DNA from 2 places in the Actinoplanes sp. NPDC024001 genome. Region 1 is predicted to be linked to the other one. Evidence: riboswitches for the same ligand, from Rfam matches in the RefSeq annotation. Region 1 holds a riboswitch; the other holds the start of a gene.
The links. Region 1 has a riboswitch for glycine ahead of AB0F81_RS31570 (L-serine ammonia-lyase). Riboswitches for the same ligand answer to the same signal wherever they lie in the genome.
Positions count from the first base shown of each region.

Region 2: it holds a riboswitch for glycine, as region 1 does, so the genes downstream of both, gcvP (aminomethyl-transferring glycine dehydrogenase) here and AB0F81_RS31570 (L-serine ammonia-lyase) in region 1, are expected to answer to the same signal.

Region 1 covers NZ_JBEZZB010000097.1:5,650-13,407, forward strand. The annotation lists gene AB0F81_RS31545 (hypothetical protein) at 1-156, shown strand, start outside; gene AB0F81_RS31550 (MBL fold metallo-hydrolase) at 153-761, opposite strand; gene AB0F81_RS31555 (S-(hydroxymethyl)mycothiol dehydrogenase) at 758-1,864, opposite strand; gene AB0F81_RS31560 (alpha/beta hydrolase fold domain-containing protein) at 1,904-2,905, opposite strand; gene AB0F81_RS31565 (hypothetical protein) at 2,902-3,531, opposite strand; gene AB0F81_RS31570 (L-serine ammonia-lyase) at 3,676-4,971, opposite strand; glycine riboswitch at 5,099-5,189, opposite strand; gene AB0F81_RS31575 (long-chain fatty acid--CoA ligase) at 5,244-7,025, opposite strand; gene AB0F81_RS31580 (TetR/AcrR family transcriptional regulator) at 7,122-7,758, shown strand, end outside.
Region 2 covers NZ_JBEZZB010000201.1:3,848-11,605, reverse strand. The annotation lists gene AB0F81_RS44695 (dihydrofolate reductase family protein) at 221-763, shown strand; gene AB0F81_RS44690 (nucleotidyltransferase domain-containing protein) at 765-1,511, opposite strand; gene AB0F81_RS44685 (nucleotidyltransferase domain-containing protein) at 1,508-2,185, opposite strand; gene mgrA (L-glyceraldehyde 3-phosphate reductase) at 2,175-3,164, opposite strand; glycine riboswitch at 3,226-3,315, shown strand; gene gcvP (aminomethyl-transferring glycine dehydrogenase) at 3,391-6,198, shown strand; gene AB0F81_RS44670 (DUF5999 family protein) at 6,284-6,484, opposite strand; gene AB0F81_RS44665 (chorismate-binding protein) at 6,607-7,758, shown strand, end outside.

The DNA of each region.
Region 1 (7,758 bases):
GGCAACATCGCCCAGTTCGTCGAGCAGAAGGACGGCTTCGGAATGGACACCGACGCCGCCCGCGGGATCCGGCTGCTCTTCCAGCCGGTCCTGGTGGTGTGGGCGCTGGCGACGACCGGCGCAGTCCGGGTCCTGCGCCGGTCGCGAGCGTCCTAACGGTCGCGTTCGGCCACGATCGTGGTGTCCGCGCCGTGGCCGGTGTGCACGACGGTCTGCTCCGGCAGGCTGAACAGCTTCTCCCGGATCGACTCCACGATCAGGTCCTGGTCGGAGTACGACCGGCCGGTCGCCCCCGGCCCGCCCTGGAACAGGGTGTCACCGGTGAACACCTGGCCCAGCTCCGCCGCGTAGAGGCAGATCGCACCCGGCGCGTGCCCGGGCGTGTGCAGCACGGTCAGCGTCGTCCCGCCCACGTTGATCTGGTCGCCGTCGTTGAGGTCGACGTCCCACCAGGTCTCGTCGCCGTGGGTCAGCTCCCACAGCGGCCACTCCGCCGGGTGCAGCAGGATCGGCGCGCCGGTGCGCTCGCGCAGGGCCGGCGCCATCCGGACGTGGTCGTCGTGGGCGTGGGTGCAGACGATCGCGGTGACCCGGCGGTCGCCGACCACCTGGAGGATCGCGTCCACGTCGTGCGGGGCGTCGATCACCACGCACTCGGTGTCGTCGCCGATCACCCAGATGTTGTTGTCCACGTCGAACGTCTCGCCGTCCAGGCTGAACGTCCCGGCGACCACCCCGTGGTCGACTCGCGCGGCGCTCACAGGATCACCACCGAGCGCAGCACCGGCTCGGCGTGCCCGTGCATCCGGCCGAACGCGGCCTCGACGTCCTCGATGCCGATCTCCTCGGTGACGAACGCGTCCAGGTCGAGGCGGCCCTGCCGGTACAGGTCGACCAGCATCGGGAAGTCGCGGCTGGGCAGGCAGTCGCCGTACCAGCTGGACTTGAGCGCCCCGCCACGGCCGAACACGTCGATCAGCGGCAGGTCCGGCACCTTCATCTCCGGGGTCGGCACCCCGACCAGCACCAGCACCCCGGCCAGGTCCCGGGCGTAGAACGCCTGCTTCCAGGTCTCCGGCCGGCCGACCGCCTCGATCACCACGTCGGCGCCGTCGGCACCCTCGTACGTCTCGGCGGCGATCCGCTTGATCTCGGCGACCGGGTCGGTCTTGGACGAGTCGACCAGGTGGGTGGCGCCCAGCTTGCGGGCCGCCTGCAGCTTGCGGGCGTCGATGTCGACCGCGATGATCGGGCTCGCCCCGGCCAGCGCCGCCCCCGCGACCGCCGCGACACCCACCCCGCCGCAGCCGATCACCGCGACCGACTTACCGCGGGTCACCGCGCCGGTGTTGATCGCCGCGCCGATACCGGCCATCACCCCGCAGCCGAGCAGACCGACCGCGGCCGGCTGCGCCGCCGGATCCACCTTCGTGCACTGACCCGCCGCGACCAGCGTCTTCTCGGCGAACGCGCCGATGCCCAACGCCGGCGACAGCTCGGTGCCGTCCTCCAGCGTCATCTTCTGCTTCGCGTTGTGCGTGGCGAAGCAGTACTGCAGGTCACCGCGCTTACACGCCCGGCACTGACCGCACACCGCCCGCCAGTTCAGCACCACGAAGTCACCGGGGGCCACCTCGGTCACGCCGTCGCCGACCGACTCGACCACCCCGGCCGCCTCGTGGCCGAGCAGGAACGGGAAGTCGTCGTTGATGCCACCCTCGCGGTAGTGCAGGTCGGTGTGGCACACCCCGCACGCCTGGATCTTCACCACCGCCTCACCCGGCCCCGGATCCGGCACGTTGATCGTCACCAGCTCCACCGGCGCGCCCTTCGCCCGCGCGATGACGGCCTTCACCTGCTGCATCTCCGTGCTCCCTTCGGCCACAGCCGGACGGTCAAGTGGTCAGGATAGTGGTTGACCGAGCAACCATTCGGACATCCGGTCGATGCTGTTGCGCGCCGCCACCGTGAACGGGTCGCCGACGCACCCGTGCGCGGCGCCCGGCTCCAGGTGCACGGTCACCGGCACACCGGCGGCGCGCAGCTGGTCCGCGTACGCCTCGCCGGAAGCCCGCAGCGTGTCGGCCTCGCAGTTGAGGATCAGCGTCGGCGGCAGGCCGCCGACGTCGCCGTTGGCCGCGAACGCGTACGGATCCTTGAGCGTATCCGCGTCCCCCGCGTAGTGCAGGCTCATGTCGGCCACCCAGCCCGGCGTGAAGTTCACCGCCCCCGGCGTGCGGCGCACCGCGGCCAGCAGCTCGCCGGAGAGCTCGGGCAGCTCCGGGTGCACCGCCGGATAGACCAGCACCACCGACGCCGGCGCCCGCCCCGCACCGTCGCGCAGCCGTTTGCTCACGCCCGCCACGATGTTGCCGCCCGCGCTGGCCCCGCCCAGGTGCAGCCGCTCGACGCCGACTCCGAAACGGTCCGCGTTGCGCACGGCCCACGTCCAGCCGGCCAGCACGTCGTCGGACGCCTGCGGGAAGTGCCCGCCGTGCAGCGCCTTGCGGTAGTCCAGCGACAGCACCGCGATGCCACGGGCGGCCAGGGCGAGCGCCACGAAGTGCGCCTCGGCCATCCGCAGCGACCCGCTCACGAACGCGCCGCCGTGCACCCAGACGAAGCCGGCCTGCGGTGCGCCCGGGCCGTGGTAGAGCCGCGCCGGCACGCCGTCGATCGCCGGCTCGGTGACCCGCACCGCCGCCAGCTGCGGAAACCGGGCGAACAGCTCGGCGTCGGTGGGCCCGGTCTCCGGCATGTCCCCGGCGATCTCCAGCATCCGCACGAAGTCGGCCACCGGCGGCGGCTCGCCCGCCGAGGCCCGGCCCAGCACGGCCCGCTGCAGCGGGCGCGGCAGGCCGCGCACCACCCGCAGGGCGAGACCGAGCACGACACCACGGTTCATGAGGACCATCCTTTCGTACGCCCGGACGACAGTTCGGTGACCACCGCGTCGAACAGTTCCGTGTCGTAACGCCCGGCCCGCGCGGCCGCGCCGAGCGTCCCGTCCGCCGCAAGCTCCCAGCGCACCCGGTCCGGGTCGGCCCGCTCGACCGCCTCGTACCACTCCCGCAGCGGCCCGGCCATGCGCAGGTGCAGCTCGAAGTTGCGCCGTCGCCGGGTGGTGTCGGCCGCCCGCCGGCGCCGCAGCTCATCGCTCTGCGGCACCGTCACCAGCACGAGGTCGGCGAACCCGAGCCGCCGCGCCGCGACCGCCGCCCGGTTCACCTCGACCTCGCGCCGCCAGACCGCCGGGTCCACCAGGCCGAGTCGGGCGAGCGCCCAGGTGTAGTGCAGCTTCATCGGATCGTCGTCGCAGACCGCGAGCCCGGCGCCCGCCTCGCGCGCCAGCGCCTCCTGCCACCGGCGGCAGTTGACCTCGCACCAGAACTCCGGCGCGGGCCCGTCCGGTTCGGCGCCGCCCGGCGTGTACTCCTCGACCAGGTGTTCCGCGTGGTGCGCACGGCACCAGGTGGTCTTCCCGGCCGCGCTCGGCCCGCTCACCACGACGATCATCGGGCGGGCACGCACTCGTCGTCCATGGACGCCGACAGTAGGGCACGCCGCCCTTGACGGCCGGGTCGCCTCGGGCGAGCAGTCCCACGTCGCCTATCGCGGGCCGGCCCTGGCGCCGGGACGGCCCCACGGGCGAGGCGCGCTTCGGGCCGGCGCCGGTCAGCACTCGATGACGTTGACGGCGAGGCCGCCGCGGGCGGTCTCCTTGTACTTGATCTTCATGTCGGCGCCGGTCTCCTTCATGGTCTTGATGACCTTGTCGAGGGAGACGTGGTGCCGGCCGTCGCCGCGCAGTGCCATCCGGGCCGCGGTCACCGCCTTCACCGCGGCCATCCCGTTGCGCTCGATGCACGGGATCTGCACCAGGCCGCCGACCGGGTCGCAGGTCAGGCCCAGGTTGTGCTCCATACCGATCTCCGCGGCGTTCTCCACCTGCTCGGGCGTGCCGCCGAGCACCTCGGCCAGCCCGGCCGCGGCCATCGCGCAGGCCGAGCCGACCTCGCCCTGGCAGCCCACCTCGGCGCCGGAGATCGACGCGTTCTCCTTGAACAGCAGCCCGATCGCGCCGGCGGTCAGCAGGAACCGCACCACACCCTCCGGCGAGGCGCCCGGCACGAAGTCCAGGTAGTACCGCAGCACGGCCGGGATGATCCCGGCAGCGCCGTTGGTGGGCGCGGTGACCACCCGGCCGCCGGCCGCGTTCTGCTCGTTCACCGCCATCGCGTACGCCGTGAGCCACTCCATCGCGTGTTCGGGCGGGTTCCCGGCGGCCCGCAACTGCCGGGCGGTCGCCGCCGCCCGCCGCCGCACCTTCAACCCGCCCGGCAGCACGCCCTCGGCGTCCAGGCCCGAGTCGATGCACTCGGCCATCACCGACCACAGGTGCAGCAGCCCGGAACGGACCTCGGCCTCCGGGCGCCAGGCGGTCTCGTTCACCAGCATCAGCCGGGAGATCGACAGGCCGGTCGCGCGGGTCAGCGACAGCAGCTCGGCGCCGGAGGAGAAGGGGTAGGGCAGGGAGGTGTCGTCCGCCCGTACCCCGCGGGTCCGCTCGTCGACGACGAAGCCGCCGCCGACCGAGAAATAGGTCTTGCGCAGCAGCTCGGCGCCGTCGGCGCCGAGCGCGGTGAAGGTCATGCCGTTGGGGTGCTCGGGCAGCGAGCGCCGCCGGTGCAGCACCAGGTCGACCTCGAACGCGAAGCCGTCGGTGGACGGCTCGAGCGTGGTGTCGACCGTCTCCGGCTCCTCACCGGCCAGACCGAGCAGCACCGCCCGCGGCGTGCCGTGGCCGTGGCCGGTCGCGCCGAGCGACCCGAACAGCTCGGCGCGCACGGCGGTCACCGGCAGGCCGGTGAGCTGCAGCGCGAAGAGGCGGGCGGCGCGCATCGGCCCGACGGTGTGTGAACTCGACGGACCGATGCCGACCGAGAACAGGTCGAAGACGGACACGGCCATGCGGAGGCTCCCCTGGTCGGCGGGTGGGCCTCCCTCGCTCTGTCATGGGGCCTGAGAGCTTCACCGCGCGAGCGCGGTTTGCACCTTGGGCGCGCACCGGCGGACCGGCACGGCTTTCCAGAGTCGCCTGACCGCAGCGGTACGTGGGCCTGAGAGATTCTGAGGGAGAAGTTGCTCCTTCGGCGCCCCGTTCCCGGGGGCTCTCCCGCAGCGGCTGAGCGGCGAAATCTTCGGTTGTCGCTGGTGACGCTATCCAGGCCAGGGTAACGCGGTCAACCGGTGTAAAGCTTGTCGAGCAGGTGAGCATTGCGTTGCTCGACGATGCGGCGGCGCAGTTTCAGCGACGGGGTGAGGTCGCCGTCCTCCACGCTCAGGTTGCGTTCCAGGATGGTGAACCGCTTGACCGTCTCCCAGCGGCCGAGCCCGGTGTTGAGCTCGCTCACGTAGGCGTCGATCGCGGCCTGCAGCTGCGGTGAGCGCACCAGGTCGGCGTGGGTCTCGCCGGTGACGCCCTGCTCGCTCGCCCAGGCCCGCACGGCCACCGGGTCGAGGTCGATCAGCGCGGTGACGTAGTTGCGGCCCTCGCCGTAGACCACCATCTGGGTGGAGAGCGGGCAGATCGCCGCGAACCGGGTCTCGATCACCTGCGGGGCGACGTACTTGCCGCCGGAGGTCTTGAACAGGTCCTTCTTCCGGTCGGTGATCTTCAGCGAGCCGCGCGGGGTGATCTCGCCGATGTCGCCGGTGTGCAGCCACTCGCCGAGCTTCTCGTCGAAACCGTGGTAGCCGTCCATCAGGCCGGGGCCCTTGATCAGGATCTCGCCGTCCTCGGCGATGCGGACCTCGGTGCCGGGCAGCGGCAGGCCGACGGTGCCGTACTCCAGGTGCTCGAACCGGTTGACGAAGGCGCCGGCCGACGTCTCGGTCAGCCCGTAGCCCTCCAGGATCGGGAGGCCGAGCGCGTCGAAGAACTCGCAGATGTCCGCCGACAGCGCGGCCGAGCCGGAGAGGAAGAACCGCAACCGCCCACCGAAGCGGGCGCGCACCTTGCTCAGCACCAGCCTGTCAGCGATCCGGTGCTGGAACGCCAGCCCGGCGGGCACCTTCTCGCCGTTGCGGCGCGTGCGGGCGGCCTGGCGGCCGACCCCGACGGCCCAGTCGAAGAGCTTGGCCTTCACCCCGCCGTCCTTGTGCGCGGCGGCCAGCACGCCGGCGTGCACCTTCTCGAAGATCCGGGGTACGGCGGGCATCACCATCGGCTTGACCACGGGCAGGTTCGTGATGATCCGGGTGACGTCACCGTCGATCGCGGTGGGGTGCCCGACCGCGATCTGCGCGGCGCCGAGGGCCTTGCCGAACACGTGCGCCAGCGGCAGCCACAGGTAGCCGAGGTCGTCGGGGCCGACCAGGCCGGTCGCCTGCGTCGCGGTGGCCTGGTAGATCCAGCAGCGGTGCGGCAGGCGGACGCCCTTGGGCCGCCCGGTCGTGCCGGACGTGTAGATCAGCGTGGCGAGATGGTCCGGGGTGATCGCGGCGGTGGCCGCGGTGACCGCCTCGGCCGGCAGCGTCCTACCGCGTTCACGCAGCTCGTCGAGGGTGATCGCGCACGGGTCGGCGCCGTCGAAGAGGATCACCTGCTCGACCGGCGAGTCGAGCACCTTGGCCAGCTGCTCGGCGTTCTCCACGAAGGCGAACCGGCTGCCCGAGTCGGTGAGGATGTGCGTGACGTCCTCCGCCGACGAGGTCGGGTAGACCGTGGTGGTCGCCCCGCCCGCGCACATGATCCCCAGGTCGGCGTGCACCCACTCGATCCGGGTGCCGGACATGATCGCGACCCGGTCCTCCGCCCGCAGCCCGAGCGCGAGCAGCCCCGCGGCGATCTCCCGGGCCACCTGGCCCAGCTCCGCCCACGTCTCGGACTGCCACTCCCCGCCGGGCCCGGGCCAGCGGTAGGCCTCCGAGCCGGGCGTGCGCTCGATCCGGTCGTACAGCATCGCACCCAACGAGGGCGGGGCCGACTTCTGCGCTTGCTCCCAGGCGGCTAGCTCGTCCACTCCGGCCTCCGTCGATAGTGATGGCTGTCACATCAGGCGCGGCCAGGGTACGACACCGTACTTACAAGTTCCAGACCCTCGTGCGACGATGGCGGCGTGAGCGAGGCGGTCGTCTTCTTCAGCCCGCCGGAACGAGACCTCCCGCGCGGACGCCACGCCCTCGACCCCGGCGCGGTGCGAGCCGCCCATCGGGAACGGATCCTCGCCGCCTTCACCGAACTGGTCGCCGACCGCGGGCTGGCCGCGGTCACCGTCGCCGACGTGGTCAAGAGCGCCGCGGTGTCCCGGACGGCGTTCTACGCGGTCTTCGCCGACCTGTCCGCCTGCGCCGACGCCGCCTACGAACGGTTCGTCGCCGTCCTGCTGGAGCGGGTCACCGCCGCGGCCGCCGAGCCACAGGACTGGCTCGACCTGATCGCGGCGATCATCGACGCGTACCTCGACACCATCTGCTCCGACCTGGTGGTGACCCGCGCGATGATGCTGGAGATGGACGCCGCCGGCCGACCGGCGCGCAAGCGCCGCCGGCAGGCGCTCACCGGGATCGCCCGCTTCCTGCACGACCGGCACACCGAGTGGGTCGGCCGCGACTGCGGCCTCAAGCCGCTGCCGGTGGAGACCTTCCTCGGTTTCCTGTACGCGCTGCGCCAGCTCTCCTGCGACCTGCTCGACGAGGACCCGGAGCCGGACCTGCGCTCACTGCGCGAGCCGATGTTCCGCTGGGTCTCGGCGG
Region 2 (7,758 bases), on a different contig from region 1:
AAACTCCTAGAATCCTAGGATGCCTTAGAGCGAGTGCGACAGATCAAAAACCTTCGTCGTACGGGGAGAAAAGGTCCCGTTTCTCCCAGCGATCCCGGCACGACACCGGGCCCCAGGGCCCGCGCCGGGCGTAAGCACGGGGTTGCGCTCACGGAACCGATGAGTTCCGGCCTGCCCCGTGGTCCTACCCGCTGACGATCCACGACGAGGAGGACCCCCGATGCGCAAGATCGTGCTCTACTCGCTGCTGTCGCTGGACGGTGTGGCGGAGCACCCCGACCGGTACGTCTTCGAGTTCGACGAGGTGATGGACGCCAACCTGGCCCGGGTGATCAGCTCGCAGGACGCCGTGGTGCTGGGCCGGCGCACCTACGACGACTGGGCGCCCTACTGGCCGACCGGCGAGCACCAGCCGTTCGCCGACTTCATCAACGCGGTGCCCAAGCACGTCGTCACCTCGACCGAGCCGACCGTCCCGTGGGCGAACACCGAGGTGGTCCCCGGTGACGTCACCAAGCATCTGCGGCAGTTGCGGGAGCAGCCCGGCGGCGACATCGGCGTGCACGGCAGCATCGTGCTCGCCCGCTCCCTGCTGGCCGCCGACCTGATCGACGAGCTGCGGCTGGTGATCACCCCGGTCCAGGCGGGGGAGGGCCGCCGCCTGTTCGCCGACGGCGACGTGCCGCGCCGCTTCACCCTGACCATGGCCGAGGCGTCCCCGTCCGGCGCCCTGCTCGCCGACTACACGGTCCGCCGCGACTGACTCAGCCGAGCCGGGTGCGGACGACCAGGTCGTGCAGCTCGGCGACCGCGCCCGGGTCGGCGTGGTCCGGCAGGGCCGACTCCTCGCGGGCCCGCTCCAGCTCGGCGCGCAGCGCGGGCACGTCCGCGGCGAGCCGCTGCGCCACGCCGTCCGGCAGCGGCCCGTGCTCCGCCTCCCGCTTGGCGGCGATCAGGTCCGGCACGTAGTCCAGCCGCCCGCCGAGCACCCCGAGGTCGGTCTCGAGGCGCCCGGTGCGCATCAGGTGGATGCCGGTGAGCAGCACCCGCAGCGTGTAGAGGGCCGGTTTCAGCTCGCCGGTGCGGGCATGGAGCCGTTCCTGGGTCGCGGCGAACCCCAGGTAGTGGTGCGCGTGGTGCCGGGTGATCAGGCCCGGCGCCAGGGCGATGAGCTGTTCGTGGACCGGCGTGGTGACCACCACGAGCGGGGAGAGCAGCTGCTCCAGCACGTACCCGTTGCGGCTGTTGAGCAGCCGGGCGAACTTGAGCAGGTCGTGGCTGACCACGTCGAGCTCCACACCGTCGCGGACACCGTCGTGCTGCAGCGTCTCCGGTCCGGTGCGCAGCCCGACGACCTCGGCGGCCGGGAGCAGGTGGGCGGCGCGCAGGTCGAGGTCGGAGTCGACGGAGGCGAAGCCGTACAGGTGGGCGCCGCTGACCGTGGCGAACAGCAGCGGGTAGGGGAGCGCGGTGGCGGCCTCGGCCGCCCACCGCGGCACCGTGACCGTCATCGCGGGTCCTCCAGGTGGCGTTCGCGCACCTCGTGCAGCAGGGCGTCGATCCGGGCCCGGTCCGGCTGGTCGGGCAGGCTGGTGGCGGCGGCCGCGTCGGCGAGATCGGTGAGCAGGTCGCCGGCCCAGGCGGTGACGTCCGGCCAGGGGACCTCGCCCCGCTTGACCGCGAGCAGGCGGTCGCGCAGGTGGCTGACGTCGACCAGGACCTCGCCGGTGCGCAGCACGTGGGCGCCGGCGTGCAGCAGCCGGATCATGTGCATGGCCTGCTTGTGGTTGGTCTCGCCGGTGCGCTCGCGGCGGGCGGTGACCCGGTTGAGCTGGTCGCGGGCGTAGTTGCCGTAGGTGTCGGCGACCCGCCGGGACAGGAAGGCGCCGCGTGCCTCCCGCAGGCGGGCGCCGTCCGAAGTGATCGTCTCGACGAGCGGTGACCACAGCACTTCCAGGACGGTCGGGTTGGCCTGCAGCGCGAGCACGCAGAACCGCTCGATCTCCCAGGAGAACTGCTCGTCGAGCGGCCCGTCCAGGTGGGTGGGCGGCTTGTCGAGGCGCCAGAAGGCGCGGGTGGGTGCCACGAAGACACCCCGGCGGTCGTGGTCGGAGCCCGGACCGTGCAGTCCGTAGGCGCGGGAGCCGACCACGACCCCCAGAGCGGTGGGAAGATCAGGCGACAATGCCGTCGATCTCGTCGAGTTCCTCGCGGGTCAGCGGCGCGCCGTCGAGCGCGGCGATGTTGTTCTCCAGCTGGGCGACGCTGGAGGCGCCGATGATCAGGCTGGTCATCCGCGGGTCGCGCAGCGCCCACGACAGGGCCAGCTGGGCCAGGGACTGGCCGCGCCGCTTGGCGACGTCGTTGAGCGCGTGCAGCCGGCCCATGGTGGCCGTGTCCAGGGCGCTCTCGTTGAGGAACACGCTGGTGCGGATCCGCGAGTCCTCCGGGATGCCGGTCAGGTAGCGGTCGGTGAGCAGGCCCTGCTGCAGGGGGCTGAACGCGATGCAGCCCGCGCCGGCCTCCTCCAGGGTGTCCAGCAGCCCGTCCTGCTCGATCCAGCGGTTGAGGATCGAGTACGACGGCTGGTGGATCAGCAGCGGGGTGCCGAGCTCCCGCAGGATCCGGGCGGCCTCCCGGGCCTCGGCGCTCTTGTAGTTGCTGATCCCGACGTACTGCGCCTTGCCGGCCCGCACGACCGCGTCCAGCGCGGTCATCGTCTCCTCCAGCGGCGTCGAGGGGTCGGGCCGGTGGTGGTAGAACACGTCGACGTAGTCGAGGCCGAGTCGCTGCAGCGACTGGTCGAGCGAGGCCACCAGGTACTTGCGGGAGCCCCAGTCGCCGTACGGGCCGTCCCACATGGTGTAGCCGGCCTTGGTCGAGATGACCAGCTCGTCGCGGTGCGCCCGCAGGTCACTGGCGAGCAGCCGGCCGAAGTTGGACTCGGCGCTGCCGGGCGGCGGGCCGTAGTTGTTGGCCAGGTCGAAGTGGGTGACGCCGAGGTCGAAGGCGCGGCGGACGATGGCGCGCTGACGGTCGAGGGGCCGGGTGTCGCCGAAGTTGTGCCACAGGCCGAGGGAGATGGCGGGCAGTTGGAGCCCGCTGCGCCCGGCGCGGCGGTAGGTCATCTTGGTGTAGCGGTCGTCCGCAGGGAAGTACGTCACAGCACACACCCTAGGGTTGTCGGTCCGGACCGTGTGCGCTGGTAGGTTGAGTGCTGCCGGCTACACCCACGCGGGAGAGACCTGGAGTCCCAGGCGCCGAAGGGGCAAATCCTCCCCGGAACCTCTCAGGCAAAAGGACCGCGAGGGCAGGCGACTCTGAAGTGCCCGGCTGGGTATGACAGAGGGGGAGGTTGCATGTCGACCTTCTCGAGCCTTGGAGTCGCCCATGACGTCGCCGTTCGTTTCCCGTCACATCGGTCCGGACCCGGACGAGCAGACCCACATGCTCAAGGCGATCGGGTACAACTCGGTCGGCGAGCTGATGGACGCCGCGATCCCCGAGGTGATCCGCTGGCACGGTGAGCTGGACCTGCCGGCCGGGATCTCCGAGGAGGAGGCGATCGCCGAGCTGCGCATGATCGCCGGGCGCAACACTGTGTCCACGTCGATGATCGGGCTGGGCTACTACGGCACCCACACCCCGGCGGTGATCAAGCGGAACGTGCTGGAGAACCCGGCGTGGTACACGGCTTACACGCCGTATCAGCCGGAGATCAGCCAGGGCCGCCTGGAGGCGCTGCTGAACTTCCAGACCATGGTCACCGACCTGACCGGGCTGGCCACGGCGAACGCGTCGATGCTGGACGAGGCCACGGCGGTCGCCGAGGCCATGACGCTCGCGCGCCGTGCCTCCAAGGTCAAGAGCAATGTGTACGCGGTGGACGCCGACACGTTCCCGCAGACCCTGTCGGTGCTGCGGACCCGGGCCGAGCCGCTCGGCATCGAGATCCGCCTGGTCGACGTCGAGGACGACGAGCTGCCGGGCGAGTTCTTCGGCCTGCACCTGCAGTACCCGGGCGCGTCCGGCGCGGTCCGCGACCATGCCGCGCTGATCGAGGCCGCCCACGCGAAGGGCGCCCTGGTCACGGTGGCGGCCGACCTGCTCGCGCTGACGCTGCTGCGGGAGCCGGGTGCGATCGGCGCGGACATCGCGGCCGGCACGACGCAGCGCTTCGGCGTACCCCTGGGGTTCGGTGGCCCGCACGCGGGCTACCTGGCGGTGCGTGCCGGGCTGGAGCGCTCGCTGCCGGGCCGGCTGGTCGGCGTCTCGAAGGACGCCGACGGCGCGCCGGCCTACCGGCTCGCGCTGCAGACGCGTGAGCAGCACATCCGCCGGGAGAAGGCGACCAGCAACATCTGTACGGCGCAGGTGCTGCTGGCCGTGATGGCCAGCATGTACGCGGTGTACCACGGGCCGGCCGGGCTGCGGGCGATCGCCCAGCGCACCCACGACCACGCCCGGGCGCTGGCCGGTGGCCTGTCCGCGGCCGGGGTCGAGGTGGCGCACGCGGCGTTCTTCGACACGGTGACCGCGAGGGTGCCGGGCCGGGCCGCCGAGGTCGTGGCGGAGGCCTACAACCGCGGCATCGACGTGCGGCTGGTCGACGACGATCACGTGTCGGTGTCGGCCGACGAGACCACGAACGACATGGACGTCGCGCTGGTCCTGGAGGCGTTCGGGGCGGCCGTCGCGGCGCCCGCCGAGAGCGCGGTCAAGTCGCTGGCGCGCTCCTCGGAGTACCTGACGCACCCGGTGTTCAACACCCACCACTCCGAGACGAACATGCTGCGCTACCTGCGCACCCTGTCCGACCGGGACTACGCGCTGGACCGCGGCATGATCCCGCTGGGCTCGTGCACGATGAAGCTGAACGCCACCGCCGAGATGGAGGCGGTCACCTGGCCGGAGTTCGCGACCATCCATCCGTTCGCGCCGGCGTCGCAGACCGAGGGCTACGAGGCCCTGGTGGCGCAGCTGGAGGGCTGGCTGGCCGAGATCACCGGGTACGACGCGGTGAGCGTGCAGCCGAACGCCGGCTCGCAGGGTGAGCTGGCCGGTCTGCTGGCGATCCGCGGCTACCACCGCTCCCGGGGCGAGGAGCACCGCGACGTGTGCCTGATCCCGTCGTCGGCGCACGGCACGAACGCGGCCAGCGCGGTGATGGCCGGGATGCGGGTCGTGGTGGTGGCCTGTGACGCGGACGGCAACGTCGACATGACCGACCTGGCCGCCAAGATTGAGAAGCACCGGGACACGCTGTCCGCGATCATGGTGACCTACCCGTCGACGCACGGCGTCTACGAGACCGGCATCGCCGACCTGTGCGCCCAGGTGCACGAGGCCGGCGGTCAGGTGTACGTGGACGGCGCCAACCTGAACGCGCTGGTCGGGTTCGCCAAGCCGGGCCAGTTCGGCGCGGACGTGTCGCACCTGAACCTGCACAAGACGTTCTGCATCCCGCACGGCGGCGGTGGCCCCGGCGTCGGCCCGGTCGCGGTCCGGCAGCACCTGGCCGAGTTCCTGCCCGGCAACCCGCTGGAGCCGGGTGAGCACCACGCGGTGTCGGCGGCGGCGCACGGTTCGGCGGGCATCCTGCCGATCTCGTGGGCGTACCTGCGGATGATGGGCCCGGACGGCCTCGCCGCGGCGACCGCGACGGCGGTGCTGGCGGCCAACTACGTGGCGGCGCGGCTGCGTGAGCACTACCCGGTGCTGTACGCGGGCAACAACGGCCTGGTCGCGCACGAGTGCATCCTCGACCTGCGGCCGATCACGAAGGCCACCGGCGTCTCGGTGGACGACGTGGCGAAGCGGCTGATCGACTACGGGTTCCACGCGCCGACGATGTCGTTCCCGGTGGCCGGCACCCTGATGGTGGAGCCGACCGAGAGCGAGGACCTGGCCGAGCTGGACCGGTTCGTGGCCGCGATGATCGCCATCAAGGGCGAGATCGACCAGGTGGCGGCGGGCGTGTGGCCGAAGGACGACAACCCGCTGTCCAACGCCCCGCACACCGCTTCGTCGGTGTCGGCGGACGAGTGGGCTCACCCGTACCCGCGGTCGGTGGCCGCCTACCCGGAGGGCGTGGACCGGACGGCGAAGTACTGGCCGCCGGTGCGCCGCATCGACGGGGCGTTCGGGGACCGTAACCTGGTCTGCTCGTGCCCCTCGCCGGAGGCGTTCGAGAGCTGACCCGTCCGGATGGTCGGTGCAAGCGCAGGTCGTGGTCCTCAATGATCGCGGCCTGCGCCGTCAGTTGGTTACGCTCAGTAGTGTGTCAGGCGGCGAGCGCGTGCGGTGCGGGGCCCCGGTGCGGCTCGATCATCGTGCCGTCCGGGAGCAGCTCCCCGGTGTCCTCGAAGACGATGACACCGTTGCAGAGCAGGCTCCAGCCTTGCTCCCGGAACGTCGCGATGATCCGGGCGGCCTCACGGTCGATGGCCTCGGCTGGTGGGCAGGGGATCAGGTGCTGGCACATCTTGTGGTTCTCCGGTTTGGGGGCTGTGTGAAGGTTCACAAAGACAGTGACGGACGTTACCTCACATCGAACGACAACGGTTCAACCCGGTGACGCGATTCGGGGTTCGATCCGCCTCTCACATGGTCCACGGGACGGAGATCAACGACCACTCTCCGCGACCTCCTCTCGGCGTGCCGCCGGGCGCTCCGACGGCCTGCCAAGCCCGCCACCACGCGTTGCGTGACTTCCGATGGCACCAGGGTGATCCCGGTGACCCTGCCGAGCTTCTGTCCGACTTCCTGGCCGCCAACGGACTGCCGGTGCGAAACCTTGGCCGAACGGATGACAAAAACAGGACGTTCGGCGATAGCACTATTTGCGGAGCAGCACTCTACGTATCCGCGGATGCCGGATCCGTAATGGCTGGTGGGACCGTCGGCGCGGCGACCCCGGTGCCCGGCATCCCGGACGTCTACGCGGTCGTCTACGAGCACACCCCGAAGCCCGCCCGCGCCGCCTGGGGCGGCGCCTGGACCCTCGGCCCGTGGCGGGAGAGCTGGACCCGCGCCGAGCACGCGAACGCCGTCGAAGAGGTCCGCGCCGCCATCGGCCGCGGCGACGTCTACCAGGTCAACATGGTCGGCCACGGCTCGGCCGGCTACACCGGGGACCCGGGCCCGGCGCTGCGCCGGGTCGCCGCGCTGCGCGGCGCCCGCTACGGCGGGGTCCTCGCCGGCGACGGCTGGGCGCTGGCCACCGCCTCCCCGGAGACGCTGGTCGAGGTCCGCGACGGCCGGGTGATCACCCGGCCGATCAAGGGCACCCGGCCGGCCACCGAGGCCGGCCGGCGCGAACTGCTGGCCAGCCCCAAGGAACGCGCCGAGCACGTGATGATCGTCGACCTGGAGCGCAACGACCTCGCCCGGCTGCCCGGCACCGGACCGGTGACCGTGGACGAGCTGTTCGCCGTACGCCGCTGGTGTGGTCTCTGGCAGGCCGAGTCGGTGGTCTCCGCGCCGTTGCGGGCGCAGGTCGGCCTCGCCGACCTGCTGCGCGCGGTCTGTCCCGGCGGCAGCGTGACCGGCGCGCCCAAGCTGGCCGCGCTGGAGCGCATCGCCGCGCTGGAACCGGCCGGCCGCGGCGTCAGCATGGGCGCGGTCGGCTGGCTCGGCCACGACCACCTGGATCTGGGCCTGACCATCCGCACCGTGGCCGTCGACGGCGCCCGGGTGCACACCTGGGCCGGCGGCGGGATCACCGCCGACAGCGACCCGATCGCCGAGGTCGACGAG